One region of the Listeria grandensis genome, then DNA from elsewhere that is predicted to be linked to it. Evidence: riboswitches for the same ligand, from Rfam matches in the RefSeq annotation. Region 1 holds a riboswitch; the other holds the start of a gene.
What was found. A riboswitch is a leader RNA that binds a small molecule or an ion and turns the genes downstream of it on or off. The one in region 1 is predicted to bind preQ1.
Positions count from the first base shown of each region.

Region 2: another riboswitch for preQ1. It lies ahead of HCJ54_RS06030 (QueT transporter family protein); the one in region 1 lies ahead of queF (preQ(1) synthase).

Region 1 is NZ_JAASUG010000005.1:13,464-21,314, reverse strand. It holds gene HCJ54_RS08165 (chitinase) at 322-1,395, shown strand; gene HCJ54_RS08160 (HdeD family acid-resistance protein) at 1,548-2,072, shown strand; gene HCJ54_RS08155 (ChbG/HpnK family deacetylase) at 2,386-3,174, shown strand; gene crcB (fluoride efflux transporter CrcB) at 3,208-3,621, shown strand; gene crcB (fluoride efflux transporter CrcB) at 3,621-3,983, shown strand; PreQ1 riboswitch class I at 4,293-4,336, shown strand; gene queF (preQ(1) synthase) at 4,347-4,838, shown strand; gene queC (7-cyano-7-deazaguanine synthase QueC) at 4,851-5,519, shown strand; gene queD (6-carboxytetrahydropterin synthase QueD) at 5,516-5,944, shown strand; gene HCJ54_RS08125 (7-carboxy-7-deazaguanine synthase QueE) at 5,941-6,555, shown strand; gene HCJ54_RS08120 (LCP family protein) at 6,736-7,671, shown strand; gene HCJ54_RS08115 (polysaccharide deacetylase family protein) at 7,693-7,851, shown strand, end outside.
Region 2 is NZ_JAASUG010000003.1:206,996-214,846, forward strand. It holds gene HCJ54_RS06010 (PH domain-containing protein) at 1-144, opposite strand, end outside; gene HCJ54_RS06015 (PH domain-containing protein) at 137-619, opposite strand; gene HCJ54_RS06020 (hypothetical protein) at 838-1,293, shown strand; gene HCJ54_RS06025 (hypothetical protein) at 1,375-1,584, shown strand; gene HCJ54_RS06030 (QueT transporter family protein) at 1,640-2,125, opposite strand; PreQ1 riboswitch class I at 2,136-2,180, opposite strand; gene HCJ54_RS06035 (RrF2 family transcriptional regulator) at 2,397-2,888, shown strand; gene HCJ54_RS06040 (YhgE/Pip domain-containing protein) at 2,894-5,494, shown strand; gene HCJ54_RS06045 (MerR family transcriptional regulator) at 5,632-6,054, shown strand; gene HCJ54_RS06050 (aldo/keto reductase) at 6,131-6,982, shown strand; gene cshA (degradosome RNA helicase CshA) at 7,047-7,851, opposite strand, start outside.

The sequences.
Region 1 (7,851 bases):
TTGTAAAATATTTAACTCTTTAGTTATCGGAATATTTGCGTTGGAAGAAGATGGATGTGTTTCTTTTTCTACATATTTCCGCGAAACCAATTTTCTAAAAATAGCCCAATTTTATTTTTGTTAATTTTTAAACAAAGTGGATAACCGTGAAAGCGATGACAATTCAAAGATATCTCTCAAATTGGTATAGACCCCTTACAGTTTGAACCAATTATTTCCGAGGTTTTGCTTCTAAAAGGCACGGGTACTTGCTTACTGTCAGAGCTATTGACAAAAAGTAAAACGCTTGATGAAAGCGTAAACAATGAGGGGGATTTACTAATGATAGATTGGAAGAACACGAAAAAATGGGTAGCAGGCGGAGTTTTGACAGCGGCGGTAGCAGTTGGGGTTTCTTTAACGGGGGGAACGCAAGCTCATGCGGCGGTCGATGATGCCACACCAATGCCTAGCATTCAAGGAAAACAGGTTCTAGTCGGTTATTGGCATAGTTGGAAATCCACGGGCAGAGATGGTTATAAACAAGGTACTTCGGCTGATATTGCGTTAAAAGATGTGAATGCAGCGTATAATGTGATTCCGGTCTCCTTCATGAAGGGCGATGGCGTGAATCGGATTCCGACGTTCAAGCCAGTTGGGTTAACGGATAGCGAGTTCCGCGCACAAGTGGGAGCTTTAAATAAACAAGGTCGTAGCGTGTTGCTTGCGCTCGGTGGTGCGGATGGACATGTGCAACTGCAAACCGGCGATGAGCAAGCGTTCGCCAATGAAATTATTCGCCAAGTAGAGACTTACGGTTTTGACGGTTTAGACATTGATTTGGAGCAAACAGCAATTACGGCTGGGAATAACCAAACAGTAATTCCTGCAGCGCTTAAAATTGTAAAAAATCACTATGCAGCAGAAGGTAAAACATTCCTAATTACGATGGCGCCAGAGTTCCCATATTTGAAACCAGGTGCTGCGTATCAAAGCTATATTACGTCGTTAACAGGTTACTATGACTATATCGCGCCTCAATTTTATAACCAAGGTGGCGACGGTGTCTGGGTGGATGAAACGAACCAGTGGATCGCGCAAAACAATGATACGTTGAAAAAAGAATTCCTATATTACATGGCGGATTCGCTAATTCACGGTACACGCTCGTATTTGCAAATTCCTGCTGACAAATTAGTTATTGGTTTACCTTCTAATAATGACGCGGCGGCAACAGGATATGTGGTTAATCCACAAAATGTTTTCGATGCCTTCAATATGTTGAAAACGGCGGGAACTCCGCTTAAAGGGATCATGACTTGGTCGGCAAACTGGGATGCTGGTAAAAGCAGTGCAGGCGTTTCGTATAACAATGCGTTCGCCAACACTTACGGTCCATTCTTAGGCACAAAATAATAATTAAAATTGGCCGAGTAGTCTTTTGATTACTTGGCTTTTTCTTGTTTCCAGAAAAAAATGTTTGGCTTAAAAGTAGATTTTACGATGATTCTTGGGGTATAGTAGTAAAGCAAAGGTTTTGCAATACGCTTCAGGGGAGGAATGGAATCATGCGTAAATTTTATTTGTATTTTATTTTAGTAATGGGACTTGTAATGATCGGATTGGGGCTTTGGTTTGTATTTAATCCAAGTACGTCGCTTGCAACTTTCACATTCGTAATTGGAATCGTACTATTACTGAACGGTCTAAACGAGATTATTTCTTATTTCAAGGGACGAAAGGTTTTGAAAATATCAAACTGGATTCTTTTGGATGGGGCATTGTCATTTTTGGCGGGGTTAATAATCTTGATCAACAACAATATCGGTGAGAAATTCATCGTGCTTATCTTCGTTATTTGGGTACTTGCTTCGGCAATTCTGAATATCATTATGGCATTCTCGGTGAAGGGCTCCAAAGGCTGGATTTTTATCATGATCATCGGTATTATTGGTGCTGTGATTGCGATTATCTCGCTATTTAGTTCAGCGATTGTTGCTGTGACGGTAGCCATAATTCTAGGCGCGTTCTTTATTTTCCAAGGAATTGCGTGTTTGTTACTGTTTAACGGAATCAGAAAACAAATGCATTAAGAAGTGCAAGGAACCTCTTTGTGACGTGGTCATGGGGAGGTTTTTTTGTGGATTGAATATCTTTTTGGTGTGTGCTAAAATGGAATAGAAAAGGAAGCCATGTTGGTGCACGACTTCCTTAAGTAGAGCCGTTGAAATGACGATGGCCTAATATTTTTTGGAACAGCCATCTATCTCCTCGGGAAAGTGAGTTAGATGGTTATTTTTTGTCTTTATTTAGCGCTGTGATGAGGACAAGTGATACGATGAACATACCAAATTGGAGCGCAATTGTCATCGCTTCAGTAACAAAGGAAGAAAGGATCGAGCGATAATGCAAAAAATAATTATAAATGCAGATGATTTCGGGATGTCAAAAGGGATCAATTATGGCGTGATGGAGGCATATTTGAATGGGGTTGTGAGTTCGACGTTGTTGATGCCGAATATGGAGGCTGCGGAACATGCAGTAAAATTGGCATCGGTAGCGTGTCCAGATCTGTTTATCGGGCAGCATACGAATTTTTTGCTTGGGAAACCATGTTCTGATCCTGCTGAAATTCCTTCGATGGTTGATAAAAATGGGGATTTTTATCGTTCGGCGTATTATAGGAGTGGAAAAGGGCATTTTGTTTATGAGGAAGTTCGCCGTGAAACCATTGCGCAGATGGAGCGATTTCGGGAGTTACTGGGTCATTTTCCGGAGCATATTGATTGTCATGCGGTTGGTGATGAGGTTGTAGATCGGGCGTTTTATGATATTGCGTTGGAATATGGGATTCATACGACACTAAAATATAGTGGGGATAAGGTTTGGCCTTCGTTGCCGGGGTATATGGAAACGGGATTGTTGCTTGAGGTAAATGGTTTGTCGTTTATTGAGGCAGGGACGCATGTGGAGAATTTTTTGCAGGATGATTTTGGTTTGTTGAAGCAGGATTCGGAAAAAGTGATTGAGATGCACTTTGATGCGGGTTTCTTGGATCAGTTTGTGCTAGATAATTCGTCGATGACAACGCCGAGATGTCGGGAGCTCGCGACGCTTTGTGATCCGAGGGTGAAGGCTTGGTTTGAGGCGAATGGCTTTGCGCGGATTAGTTTTGGTGATTTGAAAATGGTATAATGGGATCGGATATAAGTGAGGTGAGCTCAGCGGATGAAACGGTTTTTGATGATTGGCGTTGCGGGTATGGGTGGAGCGCTCTGCCGTTATTTTGTTGGAATGGGCGTTGGTGTTTTCTGGGGAGCTGATTTTCCGCTTGGGACGCTGATTGTGAATTTAAGTGGGTGCTTGGTGCTCGGATTTTTCACGACGTATTTATTTCGGTTGACGATTCTGAATACGGATTTGGTGATTGCGATTGGGACGGGATTTTTGGGCGCGTACACGACTTTTTCGACGTTTAGTTTGGAAACTGTAGGGCTGTTTGAGTCGGGAGAAGCGATGTTGGCGGTTACATATTTGGGGATTAGTTTTTTAGGCGGTAACTTGTTGGCTTGGCTAGGTTTTACGCTTGGTGAACGGCGGTTCGTGCGCAAAAGGGAAGCGACCAAGGAGGGCGATTTGTGATGTGGCTTAATGTGGTTTCTATCGCGATTGGTGCTTTCTTTGGGGCAAATGCTCGGTACTGGCTGTCGACTTGGGTAAAAAGGCGTGTGAAATGGGATTTTCCGATTGCGACATTGATTATTAATTTGGCGGGAGCTTTCATACTAGGATTTGTCGTGCAGTTGCAGCTATCGTTTGATTGGAATTTGCTAGTGACGACGGGATTTTTAGGGGCATTCACGACTTTTTCAACGTTTAAATTGGAAAGTGTGCAGTTACACGCCGAGCAAAAGTGGAAAAAAGTGATTTTGTATCAAGTGGTGACGTATTCGGCGGGCTTGGCTCTGGTCGTTGCGGGAATGTTTTTAGGTTCGATATTATAACAAAGAAGTGTGCGCTATTCGTCATCTAGCGCACACTTCTTTGACTATTTCCAAAAACTGTGTTAATTTCTAAAAGAAGCTAAGACGAGTTGCTAAACACGATGTGACGTAGGATAAGACGCGCTACCTCTTTTGAACTTTGGGGTAGGACGAAAAATTTTGCTTCACACAAATTGAGCGAAAGCGTTTGAAATGAGCAAGTTAGATGGAAGCCGGAAGCGGAGCGTACATGAGAACTGGAAGTCCATCTAACTTGCTCATTGCGAGCGCTTGTCGCCGATTTATCACGTGTAGGCATCTATCTAAAAAGTTTCCGTGGTTCGAGATCTCCCACGTAAAAAAACTAAGGAGTGAAAAGTAAATATGAGAAAACAAGAGGAACTGGCTGGTGTCACACATTTAGGAAATCAGGGGACGGAGTATTCTATGGACTACGCGCCGGAAGTGTTGGAAGCATTTCCGAATAAGCATCCAGATAACGATTACTTTGTGAAATTTAATTGCCCTGAGTTTACGAGTCTTTGTCCAATGACTGGACAGCCTGACTTTGCGACGATTTATATTTCTTATGTGCCCGGCGAAAAAATGGTTGAAAGTAAGTCGCTGAAGCTTTATTTGTTTAGTTTCCGAAACCATGGTGATTTTCATGAGGATTGTATCAATATCATTATGAAGGATTTGATCAAGCTGATGGAGCCAAAATACATTGAAGTATGGGGGAAATTCACGCCGCGTGGTGGGATTTCGATTGATCCGTATGCGAATTATGGCAAACCTGACACGCGTTGGGACGAAGTTGCGATGCATCGCCTAATGAATCATGATATGTACCCTGAAAAAGTGGATAATCGGTAGGAGGAAATGAAAATGACAAATAAAAAAGCGTTAGTGGTTTTTTCTGGTGGGCAAGATTCGACGACTTGTTTGTTTCAAGCGATTCAGGACTATGGGAAAGAGAACGTGGAGGTTATCACGTTTTTCTATGGTCAGCGGCATGCGATTGAGCTTGAGAAGGCGAAATGGATTGTGCAAGATCTGAATGTGAAGCAGACGGTGATTGATACGTCGGTTATTAAACAAACGACAAATAATGCGTTGATGGATGACTCGATGGAGATTTCGCAAGGGGAATCGGAGGAGTATCCGAATACGTTTGTAGATGGGCGTAATGCGCTGTTCTTACTGCTTGCGGGGACGTATGCGAAGGGGCAGGGCATTACGGATATTATTATTGGTGTATGTGAAACGGACTTTAGTGGGTACCCGGATTGCCGCGATGTGTTTGTGAAATCTATGAACGTGACGCTGAATTTGGCGATGGATTTCCCATTTGTGGTGAAGACGCCGTTGATGTATTTGACGAAAGCCGAGACGTGGGCGTTGGCGGATGAGTTGGGACGGCTAGACTATGTTCGGGACCATACGCATACGTGTTATATGGGCGTGGACGGCGGATGTGGCGAGTGTCCGAGCTGTGAGTTGCGAGAGAAGGGCTTGACGGAATACTTGGCGCAAAAGGCTGGAAGCGCGTTATGATGAGGATTGCAAAGGAGTTTACGTTCGATATGGCGCACATGTTGGATGGTCATGACGGGAAATGTCATAATTTGCATGGGCATACGTACACGCTACAGGTGGAAGTGAGCGGGGGCTTGATTGCGACGGGTTCCAGTGCGGGAATGGTGCTGGATTACGGCGATATCAAGCGGATTGTGAAGGAGCATGTGACGGCGAAATTGGATCATGCTTTTGCTTATTTTGAGGAAAATGAGAACGAGTGCCGCATTGCAAAATTACTGCAAGAGATGGATCGCAAAACAGTCGCGCTACCTTGTCGCTCAACGGCGGAGGGCATTGCGATGGTGATCTTTGATTGGTTGACGCCGTATTTGCCGGTTTCTGCGATACGATTAGGCGAAACACCGACGTCATTTTGTGAATATACAGGTGAACTGTCATGATGGATCGCGAGTATCGGATTGTAGAGATTTTTGAGACGATGCAGGGTGAGGGTTATAATACGGGGATGCCCAGCGTTTTTATTCGGTTTGGCCGATGTAATTTGGATTGTCCGTGGTGTGATACGAATTATAATGAGTTTGAGATGATGACTGGACAGCAAATTTTGGATGAAGTGCATAAATATGCGGCACGGAACATTGTCATCACTGGTGGTGAGCCAACGATTCAGCGCGGTATCGAGGAACTTTTGCAAGTTTTGAAAGCGGAAGGGTATTATTTGGCGATTGAGACGAATGGTTTGAAGGAAGTGCCAGCCGAGATTGACTATGTGGCAACAAGTCCGAAGCGGTTATACAGTAAAATGTATGAGAAGCGTCATTTGTCGCAAGCTGATGAAGTGCGGATTGTCGTGGATGGCAATATTCAGGAGTTTTGTGCACAGATTGAGGCGTTGATCCCAGCAAAACGGTATTATTTATCGCCGTGTGAAGAGGATGGCGCGTTCAATATGTTAGAGACCATCAGCCAATTGGGATTACTTAATGCTGAACGCGGCGAAAATAAATGGTCGCTCAGTATTCAGACGCATAAATTGGCAGGAATTGAATAAATTTTGAAAGGAGGCCTATCTTGACTACGTGTTGTGATAGGCTTTTGAAGTTTATGTCAAGAGAGTTTACCTTTCTTAAAGAAAACCTTAAAATTGCTTGAAGGTTTCTTTATACGCTTCTGTTAACATGTACTTAGACTTGAAGGTAGGTCTAAAACAGAGCGGAAAGAAGTGAAATCTATGGCAGAATTAAAGCAAAAGGAATCGAAAAAACTTATTTCAAAGGCCCTTATCATTGTTTCTTTATTGATTATTGGCTGTTTGGCATTTTATTGTGTGCAGTATTATAAAGCGCTACATTCCGTGAATGCTGATTTTGCATCAGCTAAAGGTGAGAATTTTAAATCGGCGAAGGATCCGAAAATGGATGATTTCAATGTATTGTTGATCGGTAGTGATTCGCGCGGGTCAGACCAAGGACGCTCTGACTCGGTACTCTTGCTACATTATGATTCGAAGGCAAAAAGTCCAAAAGTAGTTTCGTTTATGAGGGATTCGTATGTGGAAGTTCCCGGCGAGGGCAAGAAAAAATTGAATGCGGCGTTTTCGCATGGTGGAGTAGAGTTGCTACGCAAGACGATTCAGAAAAATTTCGGTATACCGATTGATTATTATTTAATGACAGATTTCGGTGGTTTTGCGAAAATTATTGATACGGCATTTCCGGATGGCGTGACGATGGTAGCGGATAAAGATATGTCTAAAAATATTGGGATGACAATTCACGCTGGTAAGCAACAAATGGACGGAAAAACATTGCTTGCTTATTCGAGATTTCGGTATGATGCGCAGAGTGACTTTGGCCGTGTGAAAAGGCAACAGCAAGTCGTTCAAAGTGTGATGAAACAAGGAGTATCAGACATAAGCGTTATGAAGATTCCATCGTTGCTTGGCCTTGTCCAAGGGAATATTTCAACGAATATCCCGACGAAACTACTAATCAATATGGGGCAGGAATTTTATTTTCACACACCTAAGAGGCTAGAATCACTCACAATCCCAACGAACGGTAGTTATGAGGACAAGAGGTATGCAGGGGCAGGTGCTGTTTTAGAGTTGGATTTGGATAAGAATAAGGATGCTATTAAAAAATTTCTAGAAGATGATGAGATTTAAACCATAATGGAGGGATGAAAAATGAAAAAGAAAGTAATGATTATGTCGTCTATCATATTAGTCCTAGTTTGCCTCGGTATTGGTGGTGGGCTGTTCTTTGCGCAACAACAAAAAGAACAGCAGGCAGAGCAATCGCAAAAAAAGAGCTTAGCTGCACAAAAAGAAAAGGAAGCGGCGGAA
Region 2 (7,851 bases), on a different contig from region 1:
CATCCACCAAGACAAAATCCCTTTCCCACTTAAATTCCTAAAGAGTGTGAAAATAACGACGGCAATTGGAATAATACTCTGTCTAATGCTAACAATCAATTCTTTAATCAGCGCAATCGGATGCAGGCGTCTATCCTCATACATCTTCCTTCGCCACCTTTACAAGTTCTAAGATGTGGTGCCTCAACGCATCGGATTCCGCTGCACGCACGGCCTCAATTTTGTGCACAGTTGCCGCAGTAGAAATCGACACACTCACCAGTTTCTTTCGTCTAAGAAGCGGTCCTTGATCCGTCTCCACATGTTGCACACGAATCATCGGAATCAATACACGACTTTTGAAAATGATGCCGTGCTGAATCTCAATTTCGTCATGTCTAATCTGATAACTCCACCTAGCCCAACGGAATGGGACAACGACGAATAGCATGATAATAAAATATAAAAGCGTAACACCAAAACCAATCGCACTCCACCACAAAGAAACATCCATTGCGTAAAATAAGATAGTTAATCCAATTGATACCAATAAGAATAAAATCGCAGCAATTAAATTCTCCTGCCTCCACACCGTTTTGATTTCCTCTGGTAATTTCTGCGCTAAATTCTCAAGCTCCATGAAACGCCCTCCCTTTTCTTTTAATGATACTTGAAACAGCCTGAAAAATAAAGCTTTATCCCCTGCTTTTTTACACAGTGCTCAAGCAAAATTATACCCTTACTTCGTTGTTTCGTGTATACTTTAGTCCTTCATAAAACTTCTTACTCTTGTCGTTTTTCGTTCATAGTTTGTTCATTTTTAGCTTTTATAATGAAGTCAGGAAGGTGGTAGTAAACATGAAAAAACGATTTTATGGATTTTTATTAATGACACTTCTCTTTTCAACAACCCTACATATCCCTGCCAGCGCGGCAACAACGAGTCCTACTACTTCAACTGAAACAGCCGATGACTTCGTGGAAATGTTCGAAATAGCCAATTATACAGCAGCAAACCCATATATTTTAGTTTCCGGAAATACCGCAACCGTGATGTTTTCCACTGACGAAAATGCCAAAGTAAGCATCCGGGGTAGCGCCACTTACGTGAAAACGACCGATTACGCTATGGATCAAGAGTTGACGCTAAGCCGATTAAAAGAATCGAACCAGCTGATTTTAACCGTCACAACCGAAGCTGGCGTCAGCACTTCCTATCCCATAACGGTGAAAACAGAGCCAAAACCAAAGCATCAAGTTTTACCGAAAATCGCGGAAACATCGCTCAGTTCCTCAAGAAGAATCGATTCTTAGAGAAATCTCCCGCTATTTTCATTTTCACTTCACATTTTCCCTGTAGTATGGTTAGTAACAACTACTGGAGGGATTCTCACCTTGAAAAAGAAAATTGCATTCGGCGCCGTATGCTTCCTAGTCGCACTTGGAATTAGCATTTTGCTCACACAACCAGAAGTAAAAGATGCGGCCAGTAAACTAAAAACCAATTATATAGAAGCAACCACTGTAGAAGATGTAACAGATCCGTTGACTAGCCTACTCGACGGACAAAAAGATTGGTTTGTCGAAAAACTAGGCGGATCATAAAAAAAGCATGATAACAGTCGCGTAAAATCGACTTGTCATCATGCTTTTTTGTGGCTTAATTAATCATTTTCTTGAAATCCACTCGCTTATTGATGTAGTACATAATCGGCGCACCGACTGCCAACACGATGAATTCGCTGATGGCAACTGTTAGCCATGTGTATAGGAACGGAAAATCTAATACCAACATTAATTCCCATGCCACCAAAAATGATGTAATTGAGAAAACAATGGTAGTTAGTACCATCCTGATTTTCACATTAGTCACAAAGCGATTCAAAAAAATAAGTATCCCAAGCGAAATCACCGACTGCCCCACGCCAAATACCAAATCATACCACCCGAGCGGTGAGAAGAAGTTAGCAATGAAGACACCGATCACAACTCCAAAAAAGTACTTTTTATCAAATACGATTAAATGGTTGAACATCTCGGACAGCCGAAATTGAATATTCGTGAATCCGAAAGGTGCTACAACCATAGTCACGACAACATAAAGCGCCGCAACGATCGCATTTATCGTTAACGTTTTTATTTTCATTTCTTAATTTACTCCCTTAGTTTTTTTACGTAGGATGGTTTCGAACTACGTTTTCTTCTTCATGTTACCTCAAAAGCCTTGCTACATCAAGTACTATTTCATTTAAATCTTCTTTCTTGCAAAGTAAACGGTTTCTTATAAAAAATACTTGCTTTTTTTCGCAAATGGGTGTAAATTCAATTATAGACTTTATTTATCCACGATGATAAAGGTTCTTTTTCAGCTTTATCAGGGATAATAAATATCCACAATGAAATCGAGGTGAAATTTGATGCAACTGACAAAAGGCGTGGAGCAGGCGATCTGCATTATCGTGCTACTCTCCACACAAGACACCCACAATCCGCTGGCATCGGATACGATCAGTGAGCATTTGCAAGTATCCCCTTCTTATTTAAAGAAGATTATGCGCAAACTTGTCGTCCAGAACATCATTCGCTCTGTGCCTGGCAATAACGGTGGTTTTTCACTTGCGAAAAGTCCTGAAAAAATCACCTTGCTAGAAGTCGTGGAATCGATGGAAGGCGAAATATCGATCTATCCAGATACAGGCTTAATCAACAAGGTTTTCCGCGATGGCGCACACACTTCTAAAGGGGAAGCAGTGTTACATGACGTTTTTAATGGCGCAAACGAGCTTATCCGAGACTACTTATCGAAGCAAACAGCCGCAGACTTACTGAAACGTACCATGGAGCAGCCCGAAATACCGGTACTTAATTGGAATATCACAAATCTAAGCAATCAAAATGAGAAAGAGTGAGTTTTATGAATATGTTAAAACAAGAATGGAAACGACTTTTAAACAACAAAATACTGCTGATCGCGTCCATCGTGATTTTATTTATCCCTATTTTATACGGCGGTGTTTTCCTTAAATCCGTGTGGGATCCGTACGGTAAAACCAGCCAGCTCCCCGTCGCTGTTGTCAATCAAGATCAGGCGGCCGACTATGAAGGCCAAACGCTTGATGTCGGTAACGAACTCGTCGGTGAACTGAAGAAAAATAATGACCTTGGTTGGAATTTCACAGATTCAAAGACGGCTGAACAAGGACTAAAAGACGGCAAGTACTACATGGTCATCACGATTCCCAAAGACTTTTCCAAAAATGCTTCAACCGTTCTTGATACGACACCCAAAAAAATGAACCTTTCTTATGAAATCAATCCCGCACAAAATTATATCGGAGAAGTCGTGACTGGCCAAGGCGCTTCCGCAGTCAACGCCAAAATCTCCAAAAAAGTAACGGAAAGCTATGCGAAAGCCATTTTTTCACAGATTTCTAAAGTTGGCGATGGTTTCCAAACAGCCGCAGACGGTTCTAAGAAACTCGACCACGGCACGATTCAATTAAAAGATGGTAGCAAAACATTGACATCCAAGCTTAACGAACTAGCATCAAGCACACCGAAACTCGCAGACGGTGTCACAAAACTGGATAACGGTGCCGTGAAACTAAACGTCGGTTTGGAAAAATATACAACAGGCGCTTCTGGCTTGCAATCTGGGCTAACAAAAATCGAAAGCGGTACATCACAACTTGCTCAAAACTCACCCGCACTTGTCGCAGGAAGCAATAAACTCGCAGACGGATTAAACACACTAAACGGCAAAACAGCTACACTCGCCGCGAAAGTACCCGAACTAAACAACGGCCAACAACAATTAAACAATGGCTTAAAACAACTACAAGTCGGTAGCAACAAACTAAACGCTGGCTTAAAAACATTAAATAATGGGCTTCCATCCGACGACCAAGTGAAACAACTTTCTAGCGGATTAACGGCGATGCAATCTGGAATCGCACAAATCAACAGCCAACTAAATAACGGTGCAGACACGAACGCAATGCTTACAAATATCACCAAACAAATGACAACCATGTCCACCGCACTAAAAGACCTAGGCGCAACAATTCAAACAAACGGCAAGGGCACAACAACCGCGATCACAAACACGAACGCCTTTAAAAACCTAACACCCGCCGAACAAAAAGAAATGGCAGACGCACTAAACACAGAATTAACACAACAAGCAACCAAACAAGCACAAATCGCAACGCAGCTGGGCACTAGTTTGACAAGCACCGCAACGACTTTACAAGAAGATTTAAAACCCATTGCCACTCAGATGGGCGACTTAAAAACAGCGATCAATACCCTCCACACGAACGCGGCGAAACTTTTACCAGCAACGAAGACAGCGGTCCATGGTTTTTCAGCTATCCAAACGGGTACAGATAGTCTGTTAGCTGGTTCCAATCAATTAACGGCGGGTATCACACAATTAACAACTGGTAGCAATCAACTTGCCGCAGGTACGTCGCAGCTAACGAATAGCATTCCAGCACTCGTTGGTGGCGTTTCCCAACTCGCAGATGGTTCTACAGACTTAAATAACGGGATCACAACATACACAAATGGCGTTGGCGACGTGCATAACGGTATTAGCCAAGCATCTGTTGGTGCAAGCAAATTAGCACAAAACAGCCCAGCTCTACTAGACGGCTCTAGTGCACTCGCAAATGGTACAAATCAGCTGGCAGCACAAGTTCCAGGACTCATAGATGGCACTGGCAAACTAGCAGCAGGATCAACCAAACTCGGAACAGGTCTTGCCACTCTAAGTGATGGCACAGGCGAACTCGCAACGAAACTAAAAGATGGCGCTACAGAAGTTGGCAAAATTGACCCATCATCTAAAACCTACGACATGATCGCACAACCAACCGATTTAACCGAGAAAAAACTAAGCAACGTACCAAACTACGGTCACGGTTTAGCACCATATGTCCTATCCCTTGGTCTTTATGTCGGCGCATTGGTATTCAACTTTATCTTCCCAATCCGCCGTCCATCGATGACACCAACATCTGGCGTCTCATGGTGGTTAAGTAAATTCTCGATTGGCTTCGTTGCAGCAGTCTTGCAAGCCTTAATCCTTGATTTCGTCATGCTGGTATTAGGTCTTGATGTCGCGCATATGGGAGACTTTTTCCTAATCTCCATTTTGACATCACTCACCTTTATGTTCCTCGTGATGCTCCTTGCCACAGCATTCGGAAATCCCGGCCGTTTCGTCGCCATGGTTATTCTCGTATTACAACTCGGCGCAAGCGGTGGTACCTTCCCAATGCCACTTACAGACGGATTCTTCAATGCGATTAATCCATATCTACCGATGACACACACCGTTTACGGCTTCCGTCAAGCGATCTCATCAGGACTGGGAAATCACCTTTTCGTTGTCAGCGCATGGATTCTAGTAGGCTTGATCATTCTCTTCAACGCCCTACTCATCCTGACACTCTCCATTAGAAAAAACAAACGATTTCCAGTGACAACATTACAAGAACAAACCGTATAACTCGAAATACCGCGAAAACCTGGCTATCCAAAGCTCTAGATTTCGCGGTATTTTTTTGCAAATAGCGTTTTTTCTTGCCTTAGTGCTAACTCCAATGTTTATAATGAAGGGACAACACAATATGGAGGTGAACAAAGATGAATATCAAACAAGCGGCGGACATGTTTGAGCTAACCGTTGATACGTTGCGTTATTACGAACGAGTTGGTGTTATTCCACCCGTTCATCGCAATTCGAGTGGCTACCGGGATTATGCAACAGGCGATTTAAACTGGATTTACCTTGCGAAAAATTTGCGAAAAGCTGGTCTTTCCGTGGAATCTCTCATCGAGTTTGCGACGCTCGCTCAACTGCGAGAAACACAAAATGTCGAGGAGGCACAAAAACAAGTTTTGCGAGATCAGCTGAAAGAACTCGACGATAAACTAGCAGAAATGAACCAAGTACGCAATTTACTAGTCTATAAAATCGAAACATACGACGAACATATCGCAAAATTTAAGACGGGTAAAATGAACGCGGAAAACGTCGAAAAACTCTGGGAACGAAAACATGATTGAATGACTTGCTATGGAGCCAACTTCAAGGTTTATAGTTAGAATTGAGAATATCAATAAAATCTAGGAGGATATATACATGAAAACTGTCACATTAAACAATGGCGTCGAAATACCGATTTTAGGATTTGGGACGTTTCAAATCACGGATCCAGAGCAAGCAGAAACAGCTGTGCAGGAGGCGCTCAAAGCTGGTTATCGCCATATTGACACCGCACAGAGCTACATGAACGAAGAAGCGGTCGGCCGTGGCCTAGCTAAATCTGGCGTCGCACGCAAAGAGTTATTTATCACGACGAAAATTTGGGTCGAAAACGCTAGCTATGATGGTGTGTTAGCGTCATTTGAACGTTCACTGAAACGCCTTGACCTAGACTATGTTGATTTACTATTGATTCACCAACCGTACGGCGATATTTACGGTGCTTGGCGTGCTATGGAAGCGTTGCAAGAGCAAGGAAAAATCCGGGCGATCGGTATATCCAATTTTGCAGTGGACAGAGCTGTGGACTTAGCTGTATTCAACACAGTTACACCGCAAGTCAATCAAATTGAAATCAATCCATTCCAACAACAAACAGCAAACATCGCCGCGCTAAAAGCAGAAGGCATCATGCCAGAAGCTTGGGCACCATTCGCGGAAGGTAAAAATGATATCTTCCACAACCCAACCCTCGTCAAAATCGGAGGGAAATACAACAAATCCGTCGCACAAGTGATTACTCGCTGGTTGGTGGAGCAAGGGGTCATCGTATTGGCGAAGTCGGTGCAACCTGAACGAATGCAGGAAAACCTTGATGTGTTTGATTTTGAATTAACGGATGATGATAAGAAGGAAATCACAATGTTAAACGAGGGAGAAAGCCAATTCTTCTCTCACGCTGACCCAGAAATGATTCGCTGGATGGCCAGCCGGACAATGCATGTATAGTTTGAAACAATAAAAAAGCTCCGAATCAGTCTATACAACTAATTCGGAGCTTTTGGTTTACTTATTATTTAGCGCTGCCGCCTTTGTTTCCGCCGCCAGAACCTTTGCGTTCGTTACTGTAACGACGTCCGCCGCCGCCAGATCCGCCTTTGCCGCTTCCGCCGCGATAACCGCCGCCACCGCCTTTGCGATCTCCACCGCCAGAGCCACCACGATAGCCGCCTTTACCGCCTCCGCGATAGCCGCCGCCGCCACCTTTGCCTTTACCGCCTCCGCCTTTTCCTCCACGATGAGGTAATGGGCGTTCTTCGGAAATATGGACTGGTGTTTGGTCTGGTTCTTTCGATAACAGCTTCAACATTGCTGCTGCGATATCTGTTGGATCGTATTCTTCAAGTAATTTCGTTGCTACTACTTTATAGTCAGCTAGGCTGTCTTCGCGAACGATATCGCTAATTTTTTCAGTAGCTACGCGCAATTGACCTTCGAATGCTTCGTCCCATGTTGGTGGTTGAAGAGGTGTCATGCGTTTTTTCGTTGTATCTTCCACGATCTTTAGGTAACCCATTTCACGCGGTGATACGAATGTTACTGCCATACCTTCTTTACCGGCACGACCAGTACGTCCAACACGATGGACATAAGACTCTGGATCTTGTGGAATATCGAAGTTATAAACATGTGTTACACCAGAAATATCTAGACCACGTGCTGCTACGTCTGTGGCAACAAGGATATCGATTTTTCCTTCTTTAAACTTACGCAATACGCTCATACGTTTCGCTTGCGTCAAATCACCATGAATACCTTCTGCAACATAGCCACGCATGTCAAGCGCGCGAGATACTTCGTCAACACGGCGTTTTGTA